DNA from 2 places in the Thioalkalivibrio sp. ALM2T genome. Region 1 is predicted to be linked to the other one. Evidence: predicted binding sites of a transcription regulator. Region 1 holds the regulator's gene; the other holds the start of a gene.
What was found. Region 1 encodes FNR, which switches genes on or off when oxygen is low (the NO sensors DNR and NnrR bind a similar motif). Its sites were predicted from a motif close to TTGATNTANATCAA; they were not measured.

Region 1 (4,415 bases):
CGATATCCACTTCGTGCAGAAGGACTTGGGCTGCCTTGCGCCGACGCATGTCCGGGGTCATCTCTCCCATCGCCAGGTCGCGGGTGACGAACAGCAGATCCGGCAGCAAGTCGATGGTGTTGCGCAGCTGATCGCGCGAGCGCTCCTGGCGCTTGCCCCGTGTGGCATCCGCGACGAAGCGCGCGACCAGGCCGATGACCCCGAACAGCAGGGTGTAAACGGCAAAGAAGATGAAGTTCTGTGCCGGGGCGGCGTGGCCAAAACCGAGGAAGTAGCCGCCCTGCATCGCCAGGAACGTGACCGGCCCGGCGGCCCACAGCAACTGCAGGAAGTTCAGCGACCAGGGTACGCGCCGTGCGGTGGCAGCCACCTCGGTAATGCGGCTGCGCCCGGCCGCCTCGATCAGGACGTGCTCCTGTGACGGTCCGGTCGCCTCCGGCGCGTCCTGGCCCTGCTGCTCCCTGCGTTTGCGAATCCGACCGAACACCCGCCCTGCTCCAGAACGTGTCAACGCACCCGACGTGGGTACGGAGTGACCCTTAGTGTAGGGAAAGCGGGTTCAGTTCGCGCGGTTGGCGCACGCAGCGCGGGTGCGGTCAGGCCGCGTCGCTACGCCCGCCCCGGGCCTCCCCGGGCGGTGTGGAGATCACTTCGGGGGCATCGTCCCGATAGAGGTAATCGCGGGTCAGCGGCACCGCATCCTGCTGCTTGGCCATCTGCACGTGGAAGACCACCTGATCCCACCAGCGGAAGGTGCCCTCACAGCTGGCCAGGTAGAACTCCCACATGCGGCAGAAACGCTCATCGAAGCGTTCGACGGCCTCGGCCCGCACCTTCTGGAAGCGGCGATACCACTCGGCCAGAGTCTCGGCGTAATGCAGGCGCCAGAACTCGATATCGGTGGTGTACAGCGGCGTGGGCTCCAGCGCGCCCATCACCTCGGACAGGGCCGGCGTATACCCGCCCGGGAAGATGTACTTGCTCAACCACGGGTTGGAGGTGCCAGGCGGCTCCTGGCGCCCGATGGTGTGCAGCACCGCGATGCCTTCCGGCTTCAGCAGATCATGCACGCGCCGGAAGAACGTCTCGTAGTTGGGCGTGCCCACATGCTCGAACATGCCGACGCTGACGATGCGGTCGTACTGGTCGTCGTGTTCGCGGTAGTCCTGATAGAGGAATCGCACCCGATCCTCGAGCCCCCGACGCTTGGTCTCGTCACGGGCAACCCGCAGCTGCTCCTTCGACAGCGTCACACCGTCTACCTGCACGTCGGCATGCTCGGCGAGATGGAAGGCCAGACCGCCCCAGCCGCAACCGATGTCGAGCACGCGCATCCCCGGCTCCAGCATCAGCTTCTTGCGCAGCATCGCGCACTTGGCCTGCTGCGCCTCTTCCAGCGTCATATCCGGGCGCTCGAAATAGGCGCAGCTGTAGAACATGCCCTCGTCCAGGAACTGACGATAAAGCCACTCATCGACGTCGTAGTGATGGGCGATGTTCTGGTAGCAGCGTGCCACCTTGTTGCCCTGCTCGATCAGGGCCCGCAACATGCGCACTGCGGGGTTAACCCGCTGCTTGAACATCGGCGCGAAGTTGCGCATGGCCACGTCGAGGAACACCTGCAGGCCCTCGGGGCCGGGCGACCACAGGCCATCCATGTAGGTCTCGCCCAGCTGGAAGCCCGGGTCGCGCCCAATCTTGCGTAACGCCGCCTTGTCATGCACCTGCATGGTGACTTCCGGAGCGCCGTTCCCGAAACGCTGCTCACGGCCATCCGGATGCCGCAGCACGAAGGTCCCGTAGCGTATGTATTGCTCCAGTAACCGCTCGATCATCGCTACACCTGTCCTTGTTCTGACGGTCGGGTCTCTCAGCCCCCACGCGTAATGCCGACCCTGACCATGCCGCAGATTTTAGACTCAGTCTAATTACCGATGGCCCACATTGTCCACGCAGCCGTCGGAGGGAGGGGACCCCGACTCATCTCGGGGCGCGGCCCCCTGCCCGACGGCAAAACCTTCTGTAATCGCCTACAACTCTTGGGGACAGTACCGCATTCCCGCCCCCGATGGCATACCCCGAAAATCGCTTTCCCCAACGTCGAAAAAACGGCTACCCTGCACCCATGACGCTACGACCCACCCAAGCCTGCCAGCACTGCACCCTCCGCCAGCTCTGCCTGCCTATGGGCCTGCCCCAGGATGAACTCTGGCAACTCGACCAAATCGTCCAGCAACGCCGGCCGATCGCCAAGGGTGCTCCCCTCTTCACCATGGGGACCAAGTTCGAAGCGCTGTACGCGGTCCGCACCGGGGCACTGAAAACGGTGCTGATCTCGGATGACGGGACCGAACAGATCACCGGTTTCGCGCTGGCCGGAGACCTCCTGGGGCTGGACGCGATCCATTCCGGCAAGCACCCGGTCAGTGCCATTGCACTGGAGTCCACCAGCGTCTGCGCCGTGCCCTACGGCCATGTCGACGACCTCGCCGGCCGCCTGCCGACCTTCCGCCAGCACATGATGAGCGTGATGAGCCAGGAACTGGCCCAGGACGAAAGCCTGCACGCCTTGCTCGGCCAACGTACCGCGGAGCAGCGTCTGGCGACCTTCCTGATCGCCCTGTCGGAGCGTCATCGCGCCCGCGGCCTGTCCCCCGAACGGTTCTACCTGCCCATGTCACGGGCAGACATCGCCAACCACCTGGGCCTGACCCAGGAAACCATCAGCCGGCTGTTTACTCAGCTGCGCAACCAGGGCGTAATCAACCTGCACACCCGGGACCTGGAGATCCTCCAGCCCGACGGCCTGCGCAACACGGCCGGGGTCACCTTCACTTCCGCCGCGAGCAGTGCCTGAAGCCGGGGTCACCCCGGAGCCGGCCACGGACTTCGACGCCTTCTGGGCAGTCGCCGACGCACTGTGGGTCGATGCCACCACTCGCGAACGTCTGATGCGCTGGCAGGACGAATATGGCGTGGACGTGATGCTGGCGTTGTTTGCCCTGTGGTACCCGCAGCCCCTCAGACCCTCGCAATGGCGCGTACTGCGGCAAACGGCCCGGCGCTGGCAGTCATCCTCCACCGAACGCCTCCGCGCACTGCGCCGGCGGCTCCACACCCCCGAGCGCACCGCGCTCTACCGCGCGGTGCTGGCACTGGAGCTTCAAAGCGAGCGGCTCGCCGGCCTGCAACTGCTCGCGGAGGCCGGGCGCCTGGCGCCGCAGACCACCCCTACATTCACCATCGACCGCCAGCGCCGATTGCACACCCTGTTCCCCGATCTGCCGGACGCCGAGATCCGCGACGGATTGCGCGAGTTCATGGCCGCCTGAACAGCACGTGGTGCACGCAAGGCCGCATTCCGGCTATCCTCCCCGCACATTGACCGAACACGGCAGGATTCATGTCGGATGATCTGCGCAGTCAGCTCCTGAAAACGGGGCTGGTCGACGAAAAACAGGTTCGCCAGGCCAAGTCGCAAAAGCACAAGGCCCAGAAAGGGAACGCGAAGAAGAAGAAGGACCGCAACACGGGTCCGGAACCGGGCGTGGCCGAGGCGCGCAAGGCCGAACAGGCCGAGCGTTCGCGACAGAAGAACCGCGAACAGCAGGAACGTACCGAACGCCGGGCACGCCACGCGCAAATCCGCGAACTGGTCAGCACCCACCTGGCGCCGATTCCCACCGGCGATGCCGCGCTGGATTATCACTTCCAGCAGGGCGGGCAGATCCGCCACCTCCCGGTGACCGCCGACCTGCAAAAGCGCCTGGCCGACGGCCGCGCCGCGCTTGCCGGCCTGGATGTGCGCCCGGAAAAGGGGTTCCGGGTCATCCCGCGCGAGACCGCCGACCGCATCCGCGAGCGCGATCCGGAATGGCCACTGGTCATCCCCGCCGAGGACGAAACCGGATCGGAACCTGCCCCGGACGACCCATACAAGGACTACGTCGTACCCGACGACCTCATGTGGTGACCGCAGGGGAACCCCCGCAGGCCAGCGATCCAATCAGTCCGTTGCGCGCTTCACGTCCGCGGCGGGCATGCCGCTTTGCTGCGGGCGCCGCGCCTCGTCACTGGACATGTCCTGCGGCGTGATCCCGCCCTGCTCCAGGCCCTGGGCGGGGCCGGCCGACTCCTCCGGCTCGCCGCTGCCACAGCCTAGCGCCAGCAGACCCACGGCCGTCAGACCGATCACCAGGGGGGCGGCTCGCTGAATCTCTCGCATCATCTTCACTCTTGATCCATGTGTACTCGAAGCCTGCAAACTCTGCGGCGGGCGCGCAACATCGAGTGTAACAGGCGGGGGTTCCGGCAAGGGCTTCAGGCGGCGCCCACCGGCAGGATTCGGGTCCCCGCCTGCCCGGCCAGGATAGCCGCGGCGTCCTCCAGCGAACCGATCCCGACCCGAATGCCGC
Region 2 (4,415 bases), on a different contig from region 1:
GCTCAATGGCGGTGATGCGGCGGCCGAGATCCACTCTGGCGCCACGCTCCCGGAGTTCCTGTACGGCCGGTTCCGGGAACAGCTCGCCGAGGGGCCGCGCGGGGACGAGAAGGCGCGCGGCTTCCGGGCCATGGTTGAGTGCCAGGCGCAGGACGTTCTGGAAGATGCGGGCCGAGGCGGTTCGGGTCGGGGTGTTCATCACCGCCAGGCACAACGGGTCCCACAGGCTGCGGATGAGGGCGTCGGGTTGACGGCGCTGGCGTAGCCAGTCGAGGACGGGGAGATCGTCGCGCAGGGGCCGGTGCAACATGGCGGCGGCGCCGGACAGGGCACGCAGGCGTGTACCAAGGGAGTGCTTCGCAAGCGCCCGGTAAAGGGCGGCGGCCAGGGCGGGCAACCGGGGCGTGCGCGGTTCCAGTAGCAACGCCGGGGTCTGCGGACGGCCGGTGGGCTCGAACATGCGCAGGCCGAAGGGCAGGGCATGGAACGCCTGCTCGGGGTCGATGCCGACCGAACGGATCTGCTGCAGGGTCTGCTGGCAGGCCCCGACCAGGATGTGCTGACCGTTGTCGAGCGGCGTTGCGTCCAGGTCGAGGTTGCGGGCACGGCCACCGGGGGTCTTGCCGGCCTCGATCAGGTGCACGGGGTGCCCGGCGCGTGCAAGCGCCAGCGCAGCGGTCAGGCCGGCCCAGCCCGCGCCGACCACGACCGCCGGGGCCGGGGGGGAGCTGGAGGTCATGGCATTAGGCTGCGCGTCGGCGTTGTTCGCGCTTCAGGCGGCGCGCGGTGCGCCACGCGATCCACAGCTTGCGGATCGGGGTCAGGCGTACGCGGTGTTCCAGCACGCGATAGCCATCGTCCGCGATCTCGTCGAGCAGGGTGCGGTAGATGGCCGCCATGATCAGGCCGGGGCGCTGGGCGTAGCGGTCGGCGTCCGGGAGGTGTTCCTCGGCGCGTTCGTAGTAGCGTCGCGCCCGTTCCGCCTGCTCCGCGAACAGGGCGCGGTGGCGGTCGTCGGTGATGTTGATCTGGAATTCCTCCGGCTTGACCCCGTGCTTGCTGAGCTCGTCCATGGGGATGTACACGCGGCCGCGCATGGCGTCCTCGTGCACGTCGCGCAGGATGTTGGTGAGCTGCAACGCCATGCCGAGGTCGTGGGCGTACTTGAGAGTGCGCCGATCGGTGTAGCCGAAGATGTGAGCGGACAGGATGCCCACGACGCTGGCCGCGCGGTAGCAGTACAGCGACAGCGTGGTGAAGTCCGGGTAGCTGTCGTAGTCCAGGTCCATCTGCATGCCGTCGATGATTTCGTCGAAGTACTCGCGCCCGAGGTCGAAGGCGGCGATGTGCGGCTGCAGTGCCTGGGTGATGGGGTGGCGGGGTTCGCCGGCGAACAGGCGTTCGATCTCCTGGCGCCACCAGTCGAGCTTGGTGCGCGCAATGCTCTCCTCGCTGACCTCGTCGACGATGTCGTCGACTTCCCGGCAGAAGGCGTACAGCGCCGTGATGGCGCGACGGCGATCCGGTTCCAGAAAGCGGAACGCGTAGTAGAAGCTGGAGCCGCTTTGCGCGGCCTTCTCCTCGCAATACTCGTCGGGGGACATGCGCTCTCGCGTGGCGGGTGTCGAACAGGGAGGAGAAGGCTAGCACAGTCAGCACAGAGGGCGGGAGAGGGCGCCCTGAAGGCGGATTGTTGACCTGTATCAAGCTCGGGCCCGGCGTGCGTCCGTAGTCTGCAGAACCAAGGTCGCGAGTGCGCGGCGACGGCTGTGGAGCTGCCAATGGAACAACGCCTGGTGTTTGACCCCGATATCTTGCGCCGCTACGACGTGAGCGGGCCGCGGTACACGTCGTATCCCACCGCGCCACAGTTTCACGAGGGCTTTGACGACCGCGCCTATGCCGAGGCGGCGCAGGCCACCAACGGGGCGGACCCGGCGCGGCCGCTGTCGCTGTATGTGCATGTGCCGTTCTGCGACACGGTGTGCTTCTACTGTGCCTGCAACAAGGTCATCACTGGAAATTACCAGCGCGCCCAACGCTACCTGCAGTATCTGGAGCGCGAGGCTGAACTGCAGGGCGAGCTGTTCGACCGGGAGCGAACCGTCGGGCAGCTGCACTTCGGGGGTGGCACGCCGACCTATCTTGGTGATGAAGACCTGCGCCGGGTGATGGCGACGCTGGGGAGGCACTTCCGCCTGGACGAAAGTGAGGCGCGCGAGTTCTCCATCGAGATTGATCCGCGCGCGGTGCGGCCCGGGACCATCCCGCTGCTGGGCGAGCTGGGTTTTAACCGGATCAGCCTCGGGGTGCAGGACTTCGACCCGGACGTGCAGCGGGCGGTGAACCGCATCCAGCCTTTCGAGGTGACCGCGCGGGCGGTGGAGCAGGCGCGGGCCAACGGCTTCGAATCCACCAACCTGGACCTGATCTACGGCCTTCCCTTGCAGACGGTGGAGAGCTATACCGCCACTCTGGAACGCGCGCTGGAGCTGCGCCCGGAGCGCCTGGCGATTTACAACTACGCGCACCTGCCGCAGATGTTCAAGACTCAGCGCCAGATCCGCGAGGCCGATCTGCCGGATGCCGCGGAGAAGCTGGCGATCCTCGAGACCACCATCGCTCGCCTGACCGATGCCGGCTATGTCTACATCGGCATGGATCACTTCGCCCTGCCGGACGACGAACTGGCCACGGCCCAGCGCGCCGGGACGCTGCAGCGCAATTTCCAGGGCTACTCCACACGGGCGGAGTACGACCTGGTGGCACTGGGGCCGACGGCCATCGGCAAGGTCGGGGCCACCTACAGCCAGAACCTGCGCGAACTGGATGCCTATTACGCGCGGCTGGATGCCGGGCGCCTGCCGGTGTTTCGCGGACTCGAACTGAGTGCCGACGATCGGCTGCGGCGGGACGTCATCACCGACCTGATGTGCCATTCGCGCATCGATTTTGCCGCCATAGAGGCGCGCCACGGGATCGTTTTTGGCGAGGTCTTTGGGGATGCGCTGGAGCGGCTGCGGGGCATGGAGGCCGACGGCCTGGTGCGGATTGGCGCGGAGCGCCTGGAGATCCTGCCGCGCGGGCGCCTGCTGCTGCGCAACGTCGCCATGGCCTTCGACGCCTACCTGAAGACGGAGAGCGCGCAGCGCTACAGCAAGGTAGTGTGAGCGGCTTGACGGCGATCCGTTCTCGGCGGAAGCTTTGAACAATAGCAACCGGTAACAGGGACGTTCCGGTGAAGACGACACGTTACTTCGAGACTGTACGCGAGAGGCCGGATCGGCGAATGATCCGGGATCACTGGATCAGTAGTGCAATCGACCAACCGTTGTGCGAAGAAGTCCAAGGCGATGGGCGTATCCGCAGATGGGCTCGTGTCGAGGAGGCTGAAGGACGCTACCTTCGCGTTGTTCTGCTGCCGGATGGAGAAACCGTTCACAACGCCTTTTTCGATCGAGGGTTCCAGCCATGAAACTCCAGTACTTCGGGGATACGGATACGCTTTATATCGAATTCCGAGGCGATAGCGTGGCCGAAACCCGCTCGCTTGACGAGAACACTACCCTGGATGTCGATGCCAGTGGTGGTGTTTGCGCCATTACCTTTGAGCACGCAAGCGAACGAACTGACCTCCAGCACCTTACGGTCGAGGGCATTGCCGCTTGATGCCTTTGAAGCCCTCAGCTTAACCAGGGGTTCTCGGCGGCTCGATCCCTACGGTCTTCGGCGGCGCGGGCGGAGGCTGTGGCTCAGGATGATCCAGGCGTCACGGCTGCGCAGGCGCGGGCGGGCGAAGACGTCATCCTGCTGGCGCAGCCGCCAGAGGATGCGTGCCCCGCCGTTGATGATTGCCCGGATCTCCAGACCCATGCGCCCGCGCAGCAGGCCGCCCAGCGGCGCCCCGGCGCGCAGCAGCCGGTCAGCGCGGGCGTATTGAAACTGCATCAGGTTGCGCAGCTGAAAGGTCGTTTGCCCGGTAGCCAGCATCGCTTCGGTCACGCCGTACTGGTCCATCTCTTCCTGCGGCAGGTAGATGCGGTTGTTCTCGCGCAGGTCCTGCTGCAGGTCCTGATAGAAGTTGATCAGCTGCAGCGCCGAGCAGATGGCGTCTGAGTACCCCAGCATCTCGTCGGTCGGGTTGCCGTTCAGGTGCAGCATCAGCCGGCCAACCGGGTTGGCCGAGCGGCGGCAGTAGTCCATGACCTCGCCGAAGGTCGCATAGCGGGTCTGTTCCAGATCCTGCAGGAAGGCGTCAATCAGGTCGGAGAACGGCGCGGCCGGGAGGTCGAAGCGTGCACGGGCGTCGGCAAGGGCAATCCATTCGGGTTCGTGCTCGGCGGCGGGATCTTCCAGGATCTGCACCCGTTCCTGCATCGTCAGCAGCGCCTGGCGCCGCTCCGCGATCGGACGCG

Region 2: the regulator FNR is predicted to act here: its motif matches at 1,694-1,707, upstream of hemN (oxygen-independent coproporphyrinogen III oxidase).

Annotation. Positions count from the first base shown of each region.
Region 1 is NZ_KB906558.1:29,407-33,821, forward strand. It holds gene F816_RS0104795 (hypothetical protein) at 1-487, opposite strand, end outside; gene F816_RS0104800 (cyclopropane-fatty-acyl-phospholipid synthase family protein) at 597-1,835, opposite strand; gene fnr (fumarate/nitrate reduction transcriptional regulator Fnr) at 2,126-2,857, shown strand; gene F816_RS0104810 (DUF2390 domain-containing protein) at 2,850-3,332, shown strand; gene F816_RS0104815 (DUF2058 domain-containing protein) at 3,404-3,973, shown strand; gene F816_RS0104825 (hypothetical protein) at 4,007-4,225, opposite strand; gene F816_RS0104830 (carbamate kinase) at 4,321-4,415, opposite strand, start outside.
Region 2 is NZ_KB906556.1:349,836-354,250, reverse strand. It holds gene hpnE (hydroxysqualene dehydroxylase HpnE) at 1-739, opposite strand, end outside; gene hpnD (presqualene diphosphate synthase HpnD) at 744-1,604, opposite strand; gene hemN (oxygen-independent coproporphyrinogen III oxidase) at 1,782-3,170, shown strand; gene F816_RS0101590 (DUF2283 domain-containing protein) at 3,472-3,669, shown strand; gene hpnC (squalene synthase HpnC) at 3,718-4,415, opposite strand, start outside.